DNA from 3 places in the Marivirga tractuosa DSM 4126 genome. Region 3 is predicted to be linked to each of the others. Evidence: riboswitches for the same ligand, from Rfam matches in the RefSeq annotation. Region 3 holds a riboswitch; each other region holds the start of a gene.
What was found. Region 3 has a riboswitch for S-adenosylmethionine ahead of FTRAC_RS14925 (trans-sulfuration enzyme family protein). Riboswitches for the same ligand answer to the same signal wherever they lie in the genome.
Positions count from the first base shown of each region.

Region 1: another riboswitch for S-adenosylmethionine. It lies ahead of metH (methionine synthase); the one in region 3 lies ahead of FTRAC_RS14925 (trans-sulfuration enzyme family protein).
Region 2: another riboswitch for S-adenosylmethionine. It lies ahead of FTRAC_RS05745 (O-acetylhomoserine aminocarboxypropyltransferase/cysteine synthase family protein); the one in region 3 lies ahead of FTRAC_RS14925 (trans-sulfuration enzyme family protein).

Region 1 is NC_014759.1:4,293,132-4,301,152, reverse strand. Features, by position in the region: gene FTRAC_RS19515 (BspA family leucine-rich repeat surface protein) at 1-2,543, opposite strand, end outside; gene FTRAC_RS18125 (tetratricopeptide repeat protein) at 2,788-4,434, opposite strand; SAM riboswitch class I at 4,772-4,893, shown strand; gene metH (methionine synthase) at 4,943-8,021, shown strand, end outside.
Region 2 is NC_014759.1:1,406,144-1,414,164, reverse strand. Features, by position in the region: gene FTRAC_RS05760 (bifunctional ADP-dependent NAD(P)H-hydrate dehydratase/NAD(P)H-hydrate epimerase) at 1-763, shown strand, start outside; gene FTRAC_RS05755 (T9SS type A sorting domain-containing protein) at 822-1,190, shown strand; gene FTRAC_RS05750 (lysoplasmalogenase) at 1,290-1,979, shown strand; SAM riboswitch class I at 2,115-2,208, shown strand; gene FTRAC_RS05745 (O-acetylhomoserine aminocarboxypropyltransferase/cysteine synthase family protein) at 2,570-3,898, shown strand; gene FTRAC_RS05740 (homoserine O-acetyltransferase family protein) at 3,873-4,901, shown strand; gene FTRAC_RS05735 (homoserine dehydrogenase) at 4,888-6,087, shown strand; gene rimK (30S ribosomal protein S6--L-glutamate ligase) at 6,139-7,050, shown strand; gene clpX (ATP-dependent Clp protease ATP-binding subunit ClpX) at 7,241-8,021, opposite strand, start outside.
Region 3 is NC_014759.1:3,515,545-3,523,565, forward strand. Features, by position in the region: gene FTRAC_RS19410 (BspA family leucine-rich repeat surface protein) at 1-1,865, opposite strand, end outside; gene FTRAC_RS14910 (NUDIX hydrolase) at 2,336-2,968, shown strand; gene FTRAC_RS14915 (DUF819 family protein) at 2,968-4,215, shown strand; gene FTRAC_RS14920 (alpha/beta hydrolase) at 4,332-5,162, opposite strand; SAM riboswitch class I at 5,447-5,550, shown strand; gene FTRAC_RS14925 (trans-sulfuration enzyme family protein) at 5,837-7,009, shown strand; gene FTRAC_RS14930 (HEPN domain-containing protein) at 7,156-8,021, shown strand, end outside.

The DNA of each region.
Region 1 (8,021 bases), 780 kb from region 3:
GTAGAAGTAAGTGTAGTCAGCTTAGTATTATTGGAGACATCTAAATTCTCAAGCTGATTATTCGAACAAGACAAATTTGTAATGTTAATGAAAGCTTCTAACCCAGTCATGTCGTCTATGCCTCTTGTGGTTACATTAATGTGTCCAGTGAAGTCATTTGCTTCCGTTACCTGAATAAAAGCATCTTCGTTGCTATTTATTTCAGTATTATCCAGCAGCTCATTCTTGAAATTAGCGTCAGGAATATTAACCACATTACAATCAGTACTGAAATTGGCAGAATTATTTGGGTCAGACCAGTTAGATTCCGAAAAAGCAAAATCATCAACAGTAATGCAGGAAAGATCAGGATGGAATCGTACAGTAAACCCAACAAAATTGGTATTATTTCCATTAGCAACATTTAGGCTGGTTAACGAACCGTTAATTAATGAAATAGTATGTAATGATGAGTTAGCTGATACATCTAACTCCTCTATTTCAGTATTATCAGCATAAAGTATAGTCAAATTAGGAAGAGCAGATACTTCTAATGCCGTCAATGGATTATTTGCCACTCTCAATTGCGTGATCATGGTATTTGTAGACAGATCAAGGCTGGATAACTCATTAAATTCCAAGCGTAAGTTTGAAAGCTTGGTATTGCTTGAAAGGTCAATTGAACTAAGTGAGTTATTACTTAAGGAAAGAACTAATAGCTCAGTATTATTACTTAAATTAATGGATGATAATTGATTATTCGTTGCTGTAAATGTTGTTAATAATGTGTTATTAGAAATATCTACAGCAGAAATAGGACAATCTGAAATTATGAAATCAGTGAGCACTGTATTTTTTGAAACATTAATTTCTGAAATGTTATTTCCCCCTATTCTAAGTGATTCAAGAAAGACATTTTTGCTTACATCTATTGAGCTTAAATTATTGATACTACAGTTTAGACCTGTAATATTGACAAATGCTTCTATACCTGTGAGGTCATTTATTCCTAAATTTATTACGTTAATGGCGCCTGAATAAGCTTCTGCTTCCTGATAAGTTATTTCACTATCTTCATCAGTATTTATATTAATATCAGCCAATAATGCATCCTTAAAATTAGTATCAGGAATATTCACTACACAGTTTTCTCCTGCGTCAGTAATTGTCCATGAATGAGTGGACTCTAATGTATTTCTGCCATCAGCTCCAAGACAGTACTCTATTCCCGAGACACCAAAAGCTACGCCATTTTGTACTGTTTGAGCTGACCAGCCTGTTAGAATTTTATCATAATTGGTGGTAGACAAGCCAGATTCATCAAACATTTCAGACATATTGGCAACTAAACTAATATCCCAATTTGAAAGATCTCGGTCAAAATCTTCTGCATCATAAAACATCCCCGCCATATTCGTGACCAAGCTTACATCCCAATTCCCAATATCACTGTTGAAGCTTCTGGCCCTATTGAACATATTTGACATGCTTGCAATTTTCCCTGTATTCCAGCTGCTTATATCTTGATTGAAAGCTAAGGCTTGAAAAAACATGAATTCCGTTTCCTCAACGTTTGAAACATCCCAAGACGAGATATCACCATTAAACTGAGCTGCGTTAGAAAACATTCGTTCCATATTAGTTACCATACCAGTTTCCCAATCATTTAGGTCCTGGTTAAAAGCTAAGCAATTATCAAACATAAAGCCCATATCAGTTACCTTAGAAACATCCCAGCTACCAATATCCTGGTTGAAATCACTTGCTGTATTAAACATGCTCCTCATATCTGTGACCATACTCACATCCCAATTGCCAATAGGTTGGTTAAATTCTCTTGCATCAAAAAACATTTGAGACATATTGGCGACAGCGCTGACATTCCAATTAGAAATATCTTGGTTAAAATTTGATTCCTTAAATATGGCTAGCATATTGCTTACACTGCTAACATCCCAGCTCCCAATAGGTTGATTAAAGCTTATAGCTTCAGCAAACATGCCTGACATATCAGTGACATTGCTTACATCCCAAGAAGTAATATTTCCATTGAAATTCTGTGCTTGTGCAAAGGTTTGATGCGTATTTGTGATGGTGCTGACGTCCCAATGATTCAGATCAGCTGTAATACCTGATGCTTGGAACATAGAAGAAAGGTTAGTTACCCCAGACAAATCAGGAGCATCAGTAGCTACTACATCAAGGTTGGAACAACCCATGAAAGCCTTTGTCATGGTCGTCCATTGTATATTTCCCCATTGCTCAATGGTTTGTATTTTTTCTTTATCTCCTGTATTGTTAAAAAAGATATATTGAAAATCCCCAGAAATTTTAACAGTATGGATTCCAACTGTAGCATATTCGTGGGTGGCATTTCCTGATATTCCGGTTTCTACTGTACCATCTCCCCAATCAACATCATAATTATTTGATGCATTGTTATTAGTAGGAATGGTAATACTTTCATTTACCGTGCTTGTTTCCCAAGTTGTAATAAATTCGTTCTGTGCAATAGCTGAATTCATCAGCAAAAAGCAAATAATCTTAAGTAGGTAGTTTTTCATGTGTACATTAATGTTTAAAAGTTGCCACATGGAATAGTCAAAGTTCAAAAGCCCAGTTCACCAAACTTCAATAAGCTGTTATATTCATTTTGGTTGGTATGCTGTGCTTGTAACTATTTCATGATAAAATTTATTTTTATTTGAATTATGTTCAAATGTTTAAATTTTATCGAGGAATTATACTATACTTTAAGGGTAGTTTTAGTACTACCCGGGTGGGTAGTTTTATACATCACTTTGATAATCATTCATTTAACTTGGAAGAAGACAAAGCAAATTTTATAACTTCCTTACGATTCGAAACGCCTAGCTTTTCATAAATATTTTTCAAATGGAATTTAACGGTGTTCACTGATACGAAAACTTTATCCGCAATTTCTTGATTGGTCAAATCACTTAATGCATAAGTTAGAACCTCAATTTCACGAGTTGAAAGTGGGTTATCTAATTTTTCGTTAAATACATCTTGATCGATGGTAATCTCAGCACTGTTATTATCTATTAACATTTTCAATTGTGAGCGCATTTCATTGATTTGTGCGCTGAGTAATTCCCGCTCTAATTGATGTTTCTTCCTGATTGAGAAATAAATGAATATAGCAATGAAGACCACCAAAATTAGCATAACTCCTAACACAATGATATTTTTACGTTCTTGCGCTAATTTGAATTGAATTAATTTTTCTTGAGATTTAAGAAGTTCTATCTCCTGTTCTTTCTGCTTGGTATTGAATGAAGTTTCAAGCGACAAAATAGTCTGCAATTTATCTTTCTGCAAAATCGAGTCATTTAAGACCCTAAAGCTCTTTGAGTAATCTAAAGCAGCTTTGTAATTTCCTTCCTGCTCTGAAATCATGATCAATTTGGTGTAAATATCAAATAATCGATCCCATTTTTTATTTTCTTCTAGAAATTCCTTTTCCGTTATTAATATAGTTTTTGCTTTCCTTAAATTCCGCTGTGCTATATAGATATCAGCTAAAGTGATGTTGCCATTTGTTTTATAACTGCTATACCCATCCTCATGAAAATAGTCTTTCGCACTGTTTCCATACCAAAGTGCTGAATCAAAATCCTTTTCAAAGGCTAAAATTTCAGCTTTTATAATCCAATGCTTAGCCATGCTCAGACTATCATTTAGTTTTTCAGCTTCATTTAAAGCTTGATTAATGTAATACATAGCACTATCCGATTGTCCCACATGTAAAAATGCATGACTCAATTTACCCATCCGTAAAATATGCGTATTATGATTATTAGCACGCGTTTCGTGAACCAAAATTCCTTTTTGGTAATATTCAATGGCTTTATCATATTCCTTCATGGCAAATTTCAAATCTCCCAAATCGACTAAATCATAGCCAAAAGCAATTGAATCCTTCAAATTAAAATTGATTTCATAGGCTTCTTCATAGTACGCTTTTGCTTGAGCAAATGCATTTAGTTTAACCTTAATTTCTCCCAAATGAGATAATTGGTTGGCAATTTCCAAGGAATCGTTGACTTGCCGACAAATCTGCAAAGCTTTCTCGTAATAAGGTATGGCTTCAGTGAACTTGCCCAGGTATTTGTAACAAAAACCCGTATGACTGTAGCTTTCGATTAAATAAACGGTATCCACTGGGAATTCCTCCAAGTACTCAATGGTGAGCAAGTAATTTTGCAATGAGGCTTCTACATCATTCAAAAAATAAAGGGCATCCGCTTTTATTTGATAAATTCTTGAAAGGTTTGCTTTATTGTTGTTTGCTAAGATAGAATCTGCTTTTTCTACCACTTTATCAAAAGCCTCTTGTTCATAATACTTCAACAGATATTTCTCAGCTGAATGATCCTGAGCAGACATAGAAAAACTATAAAGTATAATATTTAATGCTATTAAAAATCTCATTTTACAGATTGAAAAATTTATCTATAAAAGTATACAATCTATCAAAAAAAAGAAATGAATTTTTAATTAATAAAAAGCACATATACCCCTCTAAGTGACTCCAGAAAAGCTGCAAATCCTAGCTATTTGTAAGAGGATCCTAAAAGAAGTCTTGTGCTAGCTTCTTCTATAGTTTACCAGCAAGCAAAAATTCATTATTCAATACTTTACTAGCGGTTTGAGATCAATAATCAACCTTAATGACGAGGCTTACTGAGAACAAATGATTTTTCTTTTGTCAAAACAAAATTCCTGAACTTTCATTTTACCATTTCGGTTTTTATGCTTTACTTTGACAAACTTATCCAGAAAGACTGAGGGAATGGGCCCTTTGAAGTCTTAGCAACCCTTCCAATGCATTTGCAAAAGGAAACGGTGCTAACTCCCATTTCGAGATTTACGCTCGGAAGAAGATAAGAAACAGCCTTTCTCACGGCACTTTCTGGATGCAAATAAAGAATTATTCAGAATGAGTCGATTTTCAAAAGATATTTTAAAAGACAGGATTTTAGTATTGGATGGTGCTATGGGCACTATGATTCAGAACTATAAACTCACAGAAGCCGATTACCGTGGAGATCGTTTTGCGGATTATCCATCAGATTTGAAAGGCAACAATGATTTATTGTCCTTAACCCAGCCTAAAATCATTAAAGATATACACAGAGCGTATCTTGATGCCGGTGCTGATATCATTGAAACCAATACTTTTAGTGGGACAACTATTGCAATGGCAGATTATGACATGCAGGATTTGGTTTGGGAACTAAATGAGCAATCAGCCAAAATTGCCAAAGAAGTAACTGAGGAATATGCTGACAAACCTAGGTTTGTAGCAGGTTCAATTGGTCCCACCAATAAAACTGCTTCTTTATCCCCTGATGTAAATCGTCCCGGATTCAGAGCCACTTCTTTTGATGAATTAAAAATAGCCTATAAACTACAAGCGGAAGCATTGGCTGTAGGTGGAGTAGATATATTTTTGGTAGAAACTGTTTTTGATACCTTGAATTGTAAATCTGCATTGATGGCTATTCAAGAACTAAAAGAAGAGAAAGGTATCGAAATCCCTGTGATGGTTTCAGGTACTATAACAGATGCGAGTGGAAGAACGCTTTCCGGACAAACAGTTGGAGCATTCTGGAATAGTATCCGTCATTTCCCTTTGCTAAGTGTTGGCTTTAACTGCGCTTTAGGTGCTGATCAGCTCAAAACGTATTTGCAGCAATTGGCCAGAATTTCCGATGTGGCCATTTCATGCCATCCAAATGCAGGATTGCCCAATGAATTTGGGGAATATGATGAAAGTCCCTCAGAAATGAGCAGCATTATCAAAAGCTATTTTGATGAAGGCTTGGTCAACATCATAGGCGGCTGCTGCGGTACTCAACCAGAACACATCAAGGCCATAGCAGAATATGCTGCCAAATCTCAGCCTCATAAAATTGCGGCACAAAAGAAAATAATGCGATTAAGCGGCTTAGAGCCTTTATCGGTTACTCCAGAGATCAATTTTGTGAATATAGGAGAAAGAACCAATGTTTCGGGCTCTAAGAAATTTGCAAGACTAATCCGTGAAGAAAAGTTTGAAGAAGCTGTAGACATCGCCATTGATCAAGTAGAAGGTGGAGCACAGATTATCGATATTAATATGGATGACGGCATGCTTGATGCTGTCAAAGTTTTACCTAACTTTGTAAATCTTATTTCCTCAGAACCGGATATTGCACGACTTCCTTTCATGATTGATTCTTCCAAATGGGAAGTAATTGAAGCAGGATTAAAATGCTTGCAAGGAAAAGGAATTGTCAACTCCATCAGTTTAAAGGAAGGTGAAGAAGATTTTATAGCCAAAGCCAAAAAGATTAAAAGTTATGGTGCCTCAGTGGTAGTCATGGCTTTTGATGAAACAGGTCAAGCCGATACTTTTGATAGAAAAATCGCAGTCTGCAAACGATGCTATGATCTATTAGTGAATAAAGCAGAATTCCCTCCTGAGGACATCATTTTTGACCCGAACATCCTGACAATAGGTACGGGAATGGAAGAGCATAATAATTATGCTGTTGACTTCATCAATGCCGTTCAGTGGATAAAAGAAAATCTTCCTTACGCCAAAACCAGTGGTGGAGTCAGCAATATTTCCTTTTCTTTTCGTGGGAATAATACCGTCAGAGAAGCCATGCATTCTGCTTTTCTTTATCATGCCATTAAAGCAGGTTTAGATATGGGCATAGTCAATCCTGGAATGTTGGAGGTTTATGATGAAATAGACAAAGAACTTTTGGATTACGTAGAGGATTTGCTCTTCAATAAAAGAGCTGACGCTACGGAAAGATTAATGGCCTATGCTGAAAATATAAAGCCAGGTGAGAAAGCAGAGAAGGCTACTCAAGAATGGAGAAATTTACCAGTCAATAAAAGATTAGAACATGCCTTAATTAAAGGTATTACAGAATATATAGAAGAGGATACTGAAGAAAGCAGACTCCAAGCCGAACGTCCTCTAGATGTAATCGAAGGCCCATTAATGGACGGCATGAATGTAGTGGGCGATCTATTTGGATCAGGGAAAATGTTTCTACCACAAGTGGTGAAAAGTGCTAGAGTTATGAAGAAGGCTGTGGCTATCTTACTGCCTTACATTGAAGCAGAAAAGAAAAAAAACAGCCCAAAAGCCCCCTATCCCCCAAAGGGGGCTGATAGTGCTCAGCACTGGCAGACTGCTGACCCGATACTTTACGGTTTGATGAAAGATTTTGCAAAACAAATGAGGCATGATCATCCTACTCATGCCGAATTAGTCCTATGGGATGCGTTAAAAGGAAAACAGCTTGAAGGATATAAGTTTAGAAGACAACACATAATTGGAGGCTATATCACTGATTTTATTTGTTTAAAAGCAAAACTAATAATTGAAATAGATGGACTAATCCATCAATTACCAGAAAATAAAGCCAATGATGAAGAAAGAACAAAATGGCTAGAGGAACAAGGCTATAAAGTAATCCGCTTTACCAATTCTGAAGTAATAACCCAGTTAGATATTGTCCTAAAAAAAATCTTAGAAGCACTCAGCACTCCCCCTTTGGGGGCTGGGGGGCCTTTGGGGGCGGAAGAACCTGTACAAGAGCGATCTGGCAAAGGAAAAATATTAATGGCTACCGTCAAAGGCGATGTCCACGATATAGGCAAAAACATCGTTTCTGTGGTTTTGGCCTGTAATAACTATGAAATTATTGATTTAGGCGTGATGGTGCCCCTTCAAAAGATCTTGGAGGAAGCTGAAAAAAATCAAGTCGATATCATTGGCTTAAGCGGACTGATTACACCTTCCCTTGATGAGATGATTTATGTCGTAGAAGAAATGGAAAAAAGAGGACTTAAAACACCGGTGATGATTGGGGGTGCTACTACCTCGCGTATTCATACAGCTGTGAAAATCAAACCGAATTATAGTGGACCAGTGATTCATGTGAATGATGCCTCTCGCTCTGTAACTGTTGCTGGTAAGCTACTAGGAAAAGATAAAGAGGAATTTTATAAAG
Region 2 (8,021 bases), 2.1 Mb from region 3:
GACAGCTATAATAGCAGGAGGACATGCTAAAATGGGGGCAGCAATTTTAGCAGCAAAGGGTACACTGCATTCGGGAATTGGCTTATTATCAGTTCAATCCTGTCCGCATTGTATCAATATCATTCAGAATCAAATTCCTGAGGCTTTGATATTGGAAGACGAAAATGAATATGTTTTAGGAAGCTTCTTAAATTATGAAAAGCAGGATTCTTTAGTATTTGGCCCTGCTGTTGGTTTTGCCAATAAGACAAAAATGCTTTTGGAAGAAGTATTAAAGAATTATAGAGGGCAACTAATTTTAGATGCAGATGCTATTACCATTTTAGCTGAAAACAGAGAATTATTACAGCTTTTGCCTAAGGGAACCATCTTAACTCCTCATCATGGAGAGTTTAAAAGGTTAGTTGGAAATTATTCTAATAATTTTGAGGCATTGGTGCAACTAAAGTCCTTTTGTAAGCATCATAAGGTTGTAGTCGGTTTAAAAGGGAAACATACTGCTGTTTGTAATGAAAAAGGAGAAGTGAGTTTCAATGTTACTGGAAATTCAGGGATGGCAAAAGGAGGTAGTGGAGATTTATTATGTGGAATAATAGCTGGAATTTCGCCAAGAGTAAAAAATCCTTTTAAAGTGGTAAAGTTGGCAGTATATTTGCATGGAGTTGCTGGGGATATAAGTCTTAAAGAGTATGGTGAGAATTATATGACACCATCTACCATGATCAATAATCTAAGCAAGGCTTTTAGAACCGTAGAAAAGTAGCAAAAGTAGTAAAAATAGTAAAAACTTTAACCGAACATTGTACGTATAGAATCCAAGAATGAGAAACGCTGTATCCATATTGACTATTTTTTTCTTTATGCTTACTCAAATGAGTGGAGTAATGGCTAATAGTGCAGACAAAGAAATTGTGGCTAAGGACATTAAAGTAGCTGAAATACTGGATAAAGCAGATGTTTACCCTAATCCAGCTGAAGATCACATCTTTTTAAAGATTAGTGATATAAAGTCGGTTTCAAATATTAAATTAGAGGTAATGAGCATCATCGGTACAAAGATGAAAGTTACTCATGAAAAAATAGATTCAGGTCTCTACAAAATAGACTTATCAAATATACCTGCAGGTCATTATTACCTTTTGCTTACTGTTGATTCTGAAAAGTCTTTAAAGAAATTTCTGAAAAAGTAATTAGAATTATTAATCCCTTGCATTTGCAAGTCAGTTACTTTCGCAATATTCCCTTTTTTTATCGGCCAATATTAACTACTTTTCGATAAACGGAATAAAATGAATCTCAAATTATATTTTTATTGGATCGTGGCTATAGTTGAAATTATAGCTTTGACGTTCGAAATTGATATTCTTCATCAAATTGCTAAGCCTCTGTTGATGATTTCGCTTCTTATTTACTTTTGGGACAAATCAGATAAATTAAAAAATGAAAAATGGGTGAGCTATGTCACTTTAGCATTGGCATTTAGCTGGATTGGCGATATAATGTTGCTTTTCACTTTTAAACATTTTATGTTCTTTTTTGCTGGATTAAGTGCGTTCTTGATTGCACATGTTGTGTTTATCTTAGCGTATAAAAAAGCGACTTATAAAGATAAGTTGAAGATCAAATGGTCAGTATTTCCTTTTGTCGTTTTGGCTTATATTCTTCTTATGGCTTATTTAACCTTGCCTTATGTTGATAGTGTCATTCAAGTTCCTTTGGTTATTTATGGAATTGTCTTGTGTCTAATGATCTTGGCTGCTTGGTATAGGAAGGGACAAACTACAGATGAGAGTTTTCAGTTGGTAGTGTTAGGAGCCGCCTTATTTATAATTTCGGATTCTATATTAGCCATTAATAGATTCTCTCATACCATTCCATTTTCTGGTGTTGCCATCATGAGTACCTACATTGTTGCGCAATGGTTAATAGTTAATGGTTTACTGCAGCATAAAAAGAAAAAGGAAAAAGAAGCCATATAATTAAGCGGTGATGTACGTTTATTTGATATAATATTCTGTTTAAAAAATAATTTCAATATATATAACTTTTATTTGCTTTTTGGTTTGTTAAAATCAAAAAGGTTTTTCTACATTTGAGGTGTTATTTCGGTAATCAATTTATAACGAAGAGGTGAGAGACAGGCTCGTTGACCCTCTGGCAACCTGAATCAAGGTGCCAAATCCTGCCCGATTTTGGGAAATATAAATTAATAATTATGAACAACATACATTTCTTCGGTTTTAGCGAGCTCGTCAAGTCAGCCAACTCGGCTAAGAATTCAAAATCAACAAAAAGAGCTTCTAAGCTTAATCCTATTATTTCCATTGCATACATGCGAATGTGTATGTGCTGTTGTTGTTAATCAACAACTCAATTCTATTTGGATTTATTTCGATAATCTAAAGGGAAAATTACACCCTTTTCAGTTTTAATATTCCTTTCGAATTAATTTTAATCCACTAAAAATCAATTGTTTAATAAAATTTAGTGATTCAATCAGATAACCTGAATGGCTCACAATTACTTAAATATTCATTCTAAAAATATATTCATCTTAAATTTTAAAAATATGTCAACTACACAAAAATTCGAAACTTTACAATTACACGCTGGCCAGGAAATTGACCCAACTACCAACTCACGAGCAGTTCCAATTTATCAAACGACCAGTTATGCCTTTAATAACTCAGAACATGGAGCAAACTTATTTGGCTTGAAGGAGTTCGGCAATATCTATTCACGTATCATGAACCCAACCAATGATGTTTTTGAAAAAAGAATTGCTGCATTAGAAGGTGGTGTTGCGGCAGTTTCCGTTGCTTCAGGTCAGGCTGCTCAGTTTATTGCCCTCAATAATATTTTGGAAGCAGGAGATAATTTCATCTCAACGAAGTATTTATATGGCGGAACGTACAATCAATTCAAGGTTTCATTTAAGCGATTAGGCATTGAGGTCAAGTTTGCTCCAGATGAAGAAGTAGAATCTTATGAAGCTTTGATAGACGAAAATACCAAAGCCATTTATTTAGAAACCATTGGAAACCCAACCTTCAACATTCCGGATTTTGAAGCTATTTCAGCTTTAGCCAAAAAATATGATCTTCCATTAATTGTAGACAATACTTTTGGAGCTGGTGGTTATTTATTCAGACCTATTGAGCATGGAGCTAATATTGTAGTAGAATCAGCTACAAAGTGGATTGGTGGGCATGGAACATCCGTTGGTGGAGTAATTACTGATGCTGGTAATTACAATTGGGGCAATGGTAAATTCCCCCAGTTTTCTGAGCCTTCAGAAGGTTATCATGGGTTGAATTTTTGGGAAACTTTTGGTGAGGGCAATCCATTGGGACTACCTAATATAGCTTATGCTATCAGAGCTAGAGTTGAAGGCTTGAGAGATTTTGGCCCAGCTTTAAGTCCATTTAATAGCTTCTTGTTGCTCCAAGGTTTGGAGACACTATCATTGAGGGTACAAAGAACAGTCGATAATGCTTTGAAATTAGCCTATTGGTTAGAGAAACATCCATTAGTTGAAAAAGTGAACTACCCAGGATTGGAAAGTAGTAAGTATTATCAGTTGGCTAAAAAATATTTGCATAATGGGTATGGCGGAGTTTTGTCTTTTACGCTTAAAGGAGATAAAGAAGAAACCAAAGCCTTTGTGGATAATTTGAAATTGGTAAGCCATTTAGCAAATGTTGGGGATGCTAAGACTTTGATTATTCAGCCTTCTGCAACCACTCATCAGCAATTATCGGATGAAGAGCAATTGTCAGCAGGTATCTCTCCTAATTTATTGAGAGTATCGGTTGGCATTGAGCACATTGATGATATCATTGCAGATTTTACTCAGTCTTTTCAAAAAATCCATGAGGAATCTTATGCCACAGCATAATTTATCAAAGAATTTTCAATTAGAAAGTGGGCAGACTTTGAAAGGAGCTTCTCTTTATTATGAAGTTTTAGGTGAAATTTCTGATGATAGGGAAGTGATTTGGGTTTGCCACGCTTTTACAGGAAGTGCCACCGTGAAGGACTGGTGGGCTTCCCTTTTCCTTGAAAATGGTGGGTTCATAGATTTAGAAAAGCATACTGTTATTTGTGCTAATATGCTTGGTTCCTGTTATGGAAGCACTGGGCCTGATTCACTAAACCCAGAAACCAATACAGTCTATGGAGATTCATTTCCTAATTTACAAAATAGGGATGTGGTGAAAGCTTTTATTGATTTAAGAGAAGCACTCCGAATTTACAAAATTGATTATTTGATTGGTGGTTCTTTAGGTGGCCAGCAAGCTTTAGAATGGTCTGTTTTAGAGCCGGAAGTGATTCAAAAACAGATTTTAGTAGCTTCCAATGCCAATCATTCTCCTTGGGGAATTGCCTTTAATGAATTGCAAAGGCAAGCTATTGAGTTAGGAGAAAATGGAAAGGAGGAGGAAAAGCAAAAAGCACTTTCTTTAGCACGTAGTATAGCCATGTTAAGTTATAGGGGTTATCATGATTTTGAGGCAAATCAAAATGGAAAAATAGAGCAAGGGGACTGGAAAGTTGCCTCTTATTTAAAATATCAGGGTAAAAAATTCAATGGGAGGTTTAGTATTAATAGTTATAAAGTGCTTTCCAAAATGATGGATGCACATAATATAGCAGAAAACAAAGGAGATGATTTGAAAGAAGTTTTAGGATCAATTAAAACCAAAACTTTATGTATAGGAATCGATTCTGACAATCTTTTTCCGGTGGAGGAACAAAAATTTATGAGTGACAATATTCCTTCTGCAAAACTGGAAATCATTAAGTCTAGTAAAGGACATGATGCATTTTTAATTGAAGGGAATTTGATATCACAGTTCATCGAAAAACATTTAATCAACACTTTATATGAAGAAATTTAAAGCAGGCTTATTCGGACTGGGAGTTGTAGGCTCAGGAGTTTATAAGGCATTACAGCAAAATGAAAAATACGGGATTTCAATTGAAAAAATATCCGTTAAAAATATTAATAAAAATAGAGAATTAGAATTACCCAATGGAATCCTTACCAATCAGGCAGATGAAATTCTAAATAATACTGATTTAGATATCATTATAGAATTAATCAATGATCCTGAAGAAGCTTTTAACATTGTAAAAAAGGCTTTTGAAAAAGGGAAATCTGTAGTGAGTGCTAATAAAAAGATGGTAGCACTTTATCATAAGGAAATTCTGGAATTGCGTGAAAAGCATCAGGTTAAGTTCTTTTATGAAGGAGCCGTTTGCGGAAGTGTCCCTATTTTAAGATTACTCGATCAGCACTTCAATTCGGATCATGTAAAGTCGATTAAAGCCATTGCAAATGGGACTTGTAATTTCATTCTATCTAAAATGGTAAGTGAAAATCAGGGCTATGAAGATGCATTGAAAGAGGCTCAAGCGTTGGGTTTTGCGGAATTGGACCCGTATTCTGATGTAAGCGGAGAAGACACTCGCTTTAAATTATCCATTATGATTTATCATGCTTTTGGAGTATTTGTACATCCAAACGAAATCCCATTGCAGGGAATAAATTATTTAGATGAATACATAAAAGACTTTGCTCAGAAACATCATTTAAAAATAAAATTGATTGGAGAGGCGCAAGAAGTAGCGGGTGAAATCACTGCTAAAGTAGAACCACAACTGGTAAATGAGAGCCATGATTTCTATAATATTGAAAATGAATATAATGGAATACTGGTAGATGCAGAATATACAGGGGAGCAGTTTGTAAAAGGGAAAGGAGCTGGTAGTTTTCCAACCGCTCTAGCTGTTTTATCAAATTTAAAAGATTCAAGATATAATTTGTCAATTGCTAAAATATTGAAGAAACACGACAAGAGCTATTCAAATAGTTCTGCGGAGGATATTTATTTTATAGCTGGTTTTGATAATAGTCTCCCTATTCAAGGCTTAGATGTTTTACATAAAGAGGAAGGTTATAGGATAGCGAAAAGCCAATTTCAACAACTGGAAGAATTGAAAAAGGATAATCCGAATTTATATTGGGTTCAGCTTTCAGAAAATATTTTTAAAGAAATAGTAAATCAAGAAGCATTGGTTTAGGGATACCATCTTTTTTAGTTTACTTTGGCTTTATAAAAATAAACATCCGAGATGAAAATTGCAGTTCTGTCAAGAAACCCGAATTTATATTCCACCAGGAGATTAATTGAAGCCATAGAGCAGAAAGGCCATCAGGCACTTCGACTTGACCACATGCATTGTGATATTATTATGGACGAGGCTGGACCATCTATTTATTATCATGGTGAAAAATTAGAGCAAATTGATGCTATTATTCCCAGAATTGGGGCTTCGGTTACTTTTTATGGGACTGCTGTGGTACGTCAGTTTGAAATGATGAAAACTTTTAGTGCTGTTGATTCCTTAGCGATTACCAGATCAAGAGATAAATTAAGAAGTCTTCAGATTTTATCACGTTCTGGTCTGGCTATGCCCCGTACTGCTTTTACCAATCGATCTGAGAATGCAGGGGAATATATTTTAGAACATTTGGGTAAAGCGCCTGTAGTCTTGAAATTGTTGGAAGGAACTCAAGGGTTAGGAGTTGTCTTAGCGGAGACTAGAAAAGCAGCCGTTTCCGTTATTGAGGCTTTTGAAGGTTTGAAAGCCAGAATTATTATGCAGGAATTTATAAAAGAGGCTGGTGGTGCTGATATAAGGGTTTTTGTGGTAGATGGTGAGGTAGTAGGCGCCATGAAACGTCAAGGTAAAGAAGGAGAATTTCGTTCGAATTTACATAGAGGTGGTTCTGCAAATGTTATCAAATTAAGCCGTGCGGAAAAAGCGGCTGCCTTAAAAGCTGCTAAAGCAATGGGCTTGGCTATAGCTGGTGTTGACATGTTACAATCTTCCCGAGGGCCATTAATTTTGGAAGTGAATTCTTCACCAGGTTTGGAAGGCATTGAAAAAGCTACTGGAAAAGATATTGCTCAAAAAATTGTGGAATATTTAGAGAAAGGATTGGATAAAAAAAGATTGCCAAAAGATAAGGTTAAAGCGTGATATGAGATGTTGGATTCTAGAATCTAGAATCTAGACGGAGCTATTATTCTCTTATTTAAGCTTGGTTTCGGTCTATCACATACCTCTAGAATTTTAAAAATAGTCGTAAAAAAAAAGGAAATTTATCATTTGACAAATTTCCTTTTTTTGGTCTAGAATCTAATGTCTAGGTTCTAGTATCTAGATTCTATCAAGCTACTCTCAGGTTTTTATATTTCGATTTCTCGAATTTAGAAGCAGCATATTTTTCATCAATGATCAATTCAGTTCCAGATGACTCCCCATCAAATTCGAACATGGCATCTGTCATGATTACTTCACAAATAGATCTTAAGCCTCTTGCCCCTAATTTGAATTCCACTGCTTTTTGAACAATATAGTCTAAAGCAGAATCTTCAATTACTAAGTTAATGCCTTCCATATCAAACAATTTGTTGTATTGTTTGACCAAAGCATTTTTAGGCTCAGTTAGGATTAATTTTAAAGTGTCTTTACTTAGTGGATCCAAATGAGTTAAGACTGGTAATCTTCCAATTAATTCAGGAATCAAGCCAAAATTTTTCAAATCCTGAGCTGTGATGTATTGCAGAAGGTTTTCCTTATCAATTTCTTCTTCTTTGGTATCTGCCTTAGCAAACCCTAAAGGAGTAGTGTTTAATCGGGAAGCAATGCTTCTGCTGATCCCATCAAAAGCTCCTCCGCAAATGAAAAGGATATTTTCAGTATCCACATTGATCATTTTCTGATCAGGATGCTTTCTTCCTCCTTGAGGCGGAACATTCACCGAAGTACCTTCCAATAATTTCAACATGGCTTGCTGAACGCCTTCACCACTCACATCTCTTGTAATGGATGGATTGTCCGATTTACGAGCAATTTTATCTATCTCGTCTATGTAAACTATACCCCTTTGGGCAGCTTCCACATTATAATCAGCGGATTGTAATAATCTGGTCAGAATACTTTCGACA
Region 3 (8,021 bases):
TTAGCACCAGTAGAGAAAACGCCACTTCCGTCATTTTCTTGAAATTGAATAACGTTATTGGTGTTGGTTCTGTCAGCTATGATGATATCAACATCTCCGTCATTATCAAAATCACCCGCAGCAATTGTATTAGATTGGATACTGCTAGAGTATTGGGTTGTTGAGAATCTAGTATTTGTCAGAGGCAGAGGTCCAGGAACTGTTAGGGTGAAAAATGGCGTGCTAGAGTTAATAGAACTTGCCTGCAGCCCATTAGCATTATTCCTCACGATTATTGGGGTCACAGAGGATCCTCCGGCTGGAACATTTACCAGTATTTCGGTTCCTGCGGCATTGGCATTGGCTGTGACTTTCACAGGGCCAAAGAAAATATCATTTGGGCCCGATGGGTTAAACATTGAACCTGAAATAGTCACTTCAGTGCCCACTGGGGCCGAAGTTGGACTGATAGAGGTGATAAGGATGCTTGGTGGAGGAACTAAAGTTTCAGTAGCACCCATGTTCAGCTGCCCGTTTTGCACTCGCACATCTCCCGAGATGTCATAATCAAGAACGGAGCTAGACCTTAATGTTCCATCAAAATTGTAATTAATATTAGGAAGTAGAGCTTGGTTTGCCAAATTTGCAGCAGGCGAATTGTCGAACAATCGGAAATCACTGTTGTCCGTATCAACAAAAAGAGGATCTGCTGTATAAAGCATGCCTGTACCAATAGTTGTTCCGGTATAGCCTGCCAAAACCACGTTGGTTTCTGGCACTAAGGAATAAGAGACATTAAGTAAGGCTTCATTGGAATTTTCCCATGTATTGATATATGGAATACCCGTTCCGTCTGTAGACGTATTTTGCCAGAAAATACTGTTCTGGATATTTATAATATCATCCCCACCTGTTCCTGAGCTTCCCAAGTTATAAATTGCAGCTCCCGAAGAGCTGAAGTTGGTTGTGATATTTTCAAAAAAGCTACAATTTGTAATTTCGACTCTTGCTGTGCCAGTAAAATTATTACCATTGTTATACACAGCACCACCATCAAATCCGGCACTGTTTTGATAAAAAACTGTGTTAATAAGTTCTGGAATGGTGCTTCCACCTGAAAGTGCAAAATTATACATACCCCCTCCAGCATCTGCAAGATTTTGAATAAATTGGCAATTTAGAAGCGTAGGAATAGCGTTGTCAAATTGCCCCCAATTATATATTCCGCCTCCATTAGTAGCGGTGTTTCGATAAAAAATAACATTCTTTATGACAGGTGCAGAGGCTCCTGGCCTCCCACTGTTATACCAACCACCACCATCTTGAGCGTTGCCAGTCCCAGTGGCAGCACCACTTGTAATGGTAAACCCATCAACTAATGTCTGACTAGAAACTCCATAAGTATACACTACATGGTAGGCATTTTCTCCGTAATTGTTATAGGCAAGACTAGGGAAAGTGTTACTGACATTGTCATCTGCAGCTAAATCTCCACTCAGAATTGTTTCATTAGCTTGGCCAAAACCGAAGTTTATTCTTTGGCTAATAGCTGTTTCTGTGCCAAGGAATCCACCATATACCTTTACACCATCAGTGATTTTGAATGATACGAGTCTGTTGTCTCCTGTTGTAGTATTTCCAGAAAATAACTCCCATTGCTGGCTAGGCAAGTAGGTGCCACGTGCTACCCAGATTTGATTACCGCTAAGGGCTGCGGTTAAGGCGTCATGTAAGGCTGTAGGCCCACGATAAGCATCAGCCCAAGTCGTCCCGTCATTATTGCCCGTAGCTAAAGAGCCATTAACGTAGATCTGGGCAATTATCTGACTGCTCAAAAACATAAATATTAGAGCAAATCCAGTAGCAATTTTTTTATAAAAATTCATTTTAACAGGCAGTATATTAATTTCTCGCATCGTAATAATTTGTTAATCGTTCACAGGTTGCAGCAAAATTCTCCAATTAGGTTGATTAGATTTTTTTATTCTCCTCATCGATTTCTGATTCCTGCCATTTTGTACAATAAGATTGATGAGCTTTTTATTTCAATTTGTTTTAGTTAAAGCAAATGGGTAGGTCGGATTTACATTTTATTGCTTTTAAGTCAGATTATGCTGGTGCCCTACCATTACTCTTCTCTGAAATAAGTGATAATCAGTGAGATGGAAAACCGATCTAGGACGAAGACCCTGATTTATTGTCCGAAGACCAGGGTTTATTGTCCGAAGCTCTATTTTTACTTTTCGACCAGAAGCTGGGACTTGGAAAAATGCAGGCTTAGATTTTTTTACTTTAGCTTTCCACTGATTTTTTTAATCACCTCAATTAAGTTTTGTATTATTGTTGATTGTAATCTATGATACTGGAGTTAAAAAAATATCTGGAAGCACGATTAGCGCAAGAACTGCCTGGAGATAATGCCCATCAACAGATGATGGCGCAACCCATCGGACAGCGCTTTAAAATGCAATATGACAAGCCACCCAAAAAAGGAGCTGTGATGATTGCGCTTTACCCAGATGAAGGTAAAATCTACTTCCCTTTAATGCAAAGACCACCATATCAAGGCATTCACGGAGGACAAGTAAGCCTGCCAGGAGGTAAAAAGGAAGATTCTGATGATAATTTGATTGAAACCGCTATCAGGGAAACTTTTGAGGAAATTGGAGTAAAAATTCCTGATAATCAAGTCATTGGAAGCCTATCGGATTTAAATGTAACGGCTAGTAATTTTATAGTGAAGCCAGTGGTCAGTATTTTAGATCGAAAGCCCGAATTTATTAAAGACCCTCGTGAAGTTGAGCATATTTTTAAAGCTGAAGTGCAGCATTTAATCCATCCCCAAACTTTACAGGAGAAAGAACTGACAGTAGCCCAAGAAATTAGATTAAAAGCCCCTTTCTTTGATATAGAAGAAAAGGTTGTTTGGGGTGCTACTGCCATGATTTTAAGTGAATTTGTAGAAATTTTGAAAGAACATTATAAATAATGGAGAAACCTTTAATCACCAATGATGCCGTAGTTTTAGGCCTGTTAATGTTAATATTGGCAGCCATTTTTATCACCGCTTCTAGCAAAAAATCAGGCTGGCAGAAATTCTACCGATTTGTACCCTCCGTTTTACTATGCTATTTCATTCCATCTTTATTTAACACATTTGGCATCATTTCAGGAGATGAATCCAATCTTTACTATATGTCTTCTCGCTATTTATTGCCCAGTGCTTTAGTGTTATTGACCATTAGTATTGATTTAAAAGCCATTGGAAGATTGGGGAAGAAAGCCATCATTATGTTTTTCGCAGGTACTGTTGGGATTGTCATTGGAGGCCCGCTGTCCATTTTAATTGTTTCTTCTTTTGCACCTGACATTGTTGGGGGCGTTGGTCCTGATGCTGTCTGGAGAGGAATGGCCACCATAGCCGGAAGTTGGATAGGTGGAGGAGCCAATCAAGCCGCGATGTTTGAAACTTTCGGAGCCAGTGAAGATTTATTCGCTACCATGATCACCGTGGATGTGATTGTAGCCAATATCTGGATGGCATTTTTACTTTATGGAGTCGGAATTTCTAAAAAACTTGACAAAAGATTAAAAGCTGATGCTTCTTCCATAGAGGAGGTGAAAAACGGAATTGAAAAGTACCAGGCTTCTATTATGAAAATTCCAACTCTGCCAGAAGTAATGACTGTTTTAGCTATTGGCTTTGGAGCAACGGGTATAGCACATTTCGGAGCTGATATCATTGCTCCTTGGATAGGTGAAGTAGCTCCTCAATTAGATAAATTCAGTTTGACTTCCTCTTTCTTTTGGTTGGTCGTAATTGCCACTACCATTGGCTTAGGGCTATCATTTACCAAAGCCCGAAAATTCGAAGGCGTAGGTGCTTCCCGTCTGGGAAGCGTTATGATTTATATTTTGGTAGCTTCTATCGGAATGCTAATGGATGTAACCGCCATATTCGATAATCCTGGTTTCTTTATGGTAGGTTTGATTTGGATGGCAGTTCATGTCATCGTTTTACTGGGAGTAGCCAAAATCATCAAAGCACCGTATTTCTTTGTGGCTGTCGGGAGTCAAGCTAATGTTGGCGGTGCGGCTTCAGCTCCAATAGTTGCAGGTGCTTTTCATCCCAGCCTAGCTCCGGTTGGAGTGCTTTTGGCAGTTTTAGGGTATGCGCTAGGTACTTATGCAGCTTATATTTGTGGGTTATTGTTACAGGCGGCTGCGGCTGTTTAACTTTTTCCTTTTGTAAGGAGAATGCCTTGGCTGCCAGAGCTTCACTGCTCGTGTTGTAAGTAGCTGATTAGCATGTTGCCAGCCAATGCTTCTGAAAAAATATTCCGTACCTTTTTTTACTCATTTTTCGATTCAAATATTTTTTCAAACGCATTGTATACTGCAATGTGTAGTGCATCACCATGAGATTTGCCTTCTAAAAAATTGAAGTACAACTGCGAGTTCTGATTTTTGTTTTTCAATAATTTTTCAAATAATTCTTTGGCAGTACGTTCCATTACTTCACCTTCCTTTCCTACTGCCACATAGATTGATTTTTTGGAACCGTAGGATTTTGGATCTCTTTCCAAAAGATTTTCATTATCCCACCATAAACTCGGACTGACAATAATGTAGTTATCGAAAAGTTCAGGTTTTTCAAATAATATTTCAGTGGCTAATAGTCCCCCTAAAGATTGTCCAATTATCGTTTTACTTGATTTTGTCCGATAGACTGAGTCAATAAATGGTTGAAGTTCCTTTTCCAAAAAGCTTATGAATTTTCCCGATTTTCCAGAGGTGGGGAATTCTTTTTGGTCTAGTTTATTTTCAGAAGGATATGTGAAATCTCTTTTTCTATCAATATTTGCAATACCGACCACTATGGATTCTGGTATCATATTGATCCAGGGAAAAGATCCAAATTGAACAAGTCCTGAAATATGAATAAAATCTTCATCTCTAGAGCCATCCAGCAAGTAAATCACGGGATATTTTTTTGAACTATCAGCTTCATAATTTGAAGGTAGGTAAATATTTAGGGTTCTGTTTTCATTCAAAATTTTTGAATTGATACTAACGATCTTACCTATTGTGAAATCAGTTTCACTAATTTTCTCAGGTAATGTTTGACCAAATGAGAAGTTAGCTATTAAAAAAAGTAGAATGCTTAAAAATATATGTCTCATAAAATGCTCTTTAACTTGAATACCATGGCATAGATCGATTTATGGAATTGTAAAAATAGAAAAAATGAATTTCCAATCGAGCTACTTTGAAGTATTTCCTTGATTACCCAACTAGCGTGACTTCCCCATTTCGTGCTGTAATTATAGCTACATCAGCATGTTAGAAGGCTGTTTTTTAATTACTTACAAAAATAAAAACAGCGCTTCCGTAAAAATATTGTACTCCAAATTTGGTTAAGTCAAAATCAAGTTTCTATATTTGAGCCATCATATCGGTTTCGACCGATTTATATAGATGAGGTGAGAGAACAGGCTCGTTGACCCTCTGGCAACCCCCAAGCAATTTGGAAAGGTGCCAATTCCTGCCCAATGAAGGGAAATATAAAACGGTAAAACAATGAACAAACTGAAAATTTACATTTCGCACAATCTCCAAATTGATTTACACGATCAATCATTGGAATACATGTCTATTTCTAAATCCAATAATCAAATTAGCATTTGCTGTTGTAGCAACTGCTGTTGTTGATTTCCAATTTAAGCTTTTGGGGAACAGCTAGAATTTGTACAGGATTGTAATCCTTGCGATTCCCGTACGCACCTATAAAGCTAATCCAACTCAATTTTTGTCAAATTTAATTTCCTCTAGCAGGAAAACTATAATCAATATATTTATGTCTCAACATTTCGAAACCCAGGCTATCCGTACCCAAGCTGCCCAAAGTGGCAACAGAGAACATGCTGTGCCGCTTTATCTAACTTCATCATTCACTTTTGAAAATGCAGAACAAGCCAAAGCATTATTCAATGATGAGGAAGAAGGCAATATTTATTCCCGTTTTTCTAACCCTAATAGTTCGGAGCTAATTGATAAAATGACTCGTTTAGAAGGCTTGGAGGATGGTTTTGCCACGGCAACTGGAATGGCGGCTATGTTTGGAAGTATGGCAGCACTGCTCCAGCAAGGCGATCATATTTTGGCGGCAAGATCATTATTTGGTTCTACCCACCAATTATTGACGCAGATTTTCCCGAAATGGGGAATCTCTCATACTTATGCTGATATCAGCAGGACGCATGAATGGGAGAGCCTGATTAAGCCTGAAACCAAAATGATTTTTGTGGAAACACCCTCCAATCCAGGTTTGGAAATCATTGATTTGGAGTGGCTAGGAAAATTGGCGGAAGCACATAATTTGATTTTGGTGGTGGATAACTGCTTTGCCACTCCCTATTTACAACAGCCAGCCAAATGGGGTGCGCATATTGTTTCCCATAGCGCCACCAAATTTATTGATGGACAGGGAAGGGTTTTAGGCGGCTTGATCCTCGGCTCCAAAGAATTGATTAAAGATGTGCGCTTTTTCAGTCGACACACAGGCCCAGCCATTTCGCCTTTTAATGCCTGGGTGCTATCCAGAAGTCTGGAAACCTTGGCTGTGCGCATGGACAGACATTGCGAAAGTGCCTTTAAAATTGCAGAATATTTGGAGGGACATACTGAATTGGAAAGCGTGAAATACCCCTTCTTGAAATCGCACCCTCAGTTTGATTTAGCCCAAAAACAGATGCTTAAAGGAGGCGGTATTCTCACTTTTATAGTCAAAGGAGGAGGCGAACGATGTAGCAAATTTGTGAATAACCTGAGTATGCTTTCGGTTACTTCCAACTTAGGGGATACCCGATCCATTGTGACGCATCCTGCCACGACCACTCACAGCAAACTAAGCGAGGAGGAAAGGCATAGGGTAGGAATTGCAGATGGCTTAATCCGCTTATCGGTCGGTTTGGAAAATGTGAATGATATAATTGAAGATATTGAACAAGCACTAAAAGCTTCAAAATAATGGAATTAAGAATAGAAAATAAGATCTGTTTTATGATGTGTTGCAAGGCTCCTCCGGATGCTGCATGATATCGCTATACCCAAATTATAGTGCCTCTTGCAGATAAATCCGCAAGAGGCATTTTTTTTACCCAAAAAATTAAAATTATGACACAAGTAACTGAAAATTTAGCATTACCGAAGCCAGCAAAAAAAGACATAGCTGAGCTTAAAAATAAAATTGAACTCTTCCGATCCGGGCAAATTGATGAAGAGAAATTTAAAGCCTACCGATTAACGCGTGGGGTTTACGGACAAAGACAACAGGGCGTGCAGATGTTCCGATTGAAAATTCCTGCAGGTAGAATCACAACTGATCAATTGCGAGTGGTGGCTGATCTATCGAATCAATATGCAACAGGAAATTTACATTTGACTACAAGGCAAAACATCCAATTTCATTATGTGAAACTGGATGATTCACCAGCCATTTGGACAGCTTTGGAAGCTTCCGGTTTAACCGCCAGAGAAGCTTGTGGAAATACGGTTCGGAACATCACCGCCAGTCATAAGGCAGGCATTGATCCGCATGAGCCCTTTGATGTCACGCCTTATCTGGATGCGGTCTTCCGGTTTTTCCTTAGAAACCCGATTTGCCAGGAAATGGGTAGAAAAATTAAGATTGCTTTTTCATCCAGTGAGAAGGATACGGCTTTTGCTTTCATCCATGATTTTGGATTTATCCCGGTTCTGAGAAAAAATGGAAAAGAAGAAGAAAAAGGATTTCGGGTTTTAGTGGGAGGCGGATTAGGCGCACAAACTATTCTGGCTCAAGAGTTCTTTGAATTTCTTCCTGAAAATAGATTGATCACCTTCCTGGAAGCAGCATTAAGAGTTTTTGATCGATTTGGTGAGCGTGAGAAAAGAATGAAGGCCCGTTTGAAATTCCTTATCAAGAAGATTGGATTGGATGAATTCAGGAGATTGGTAGAGGAGGAAGAGAAAGTTTTACATCCTAAGCCATTGGATTTAAA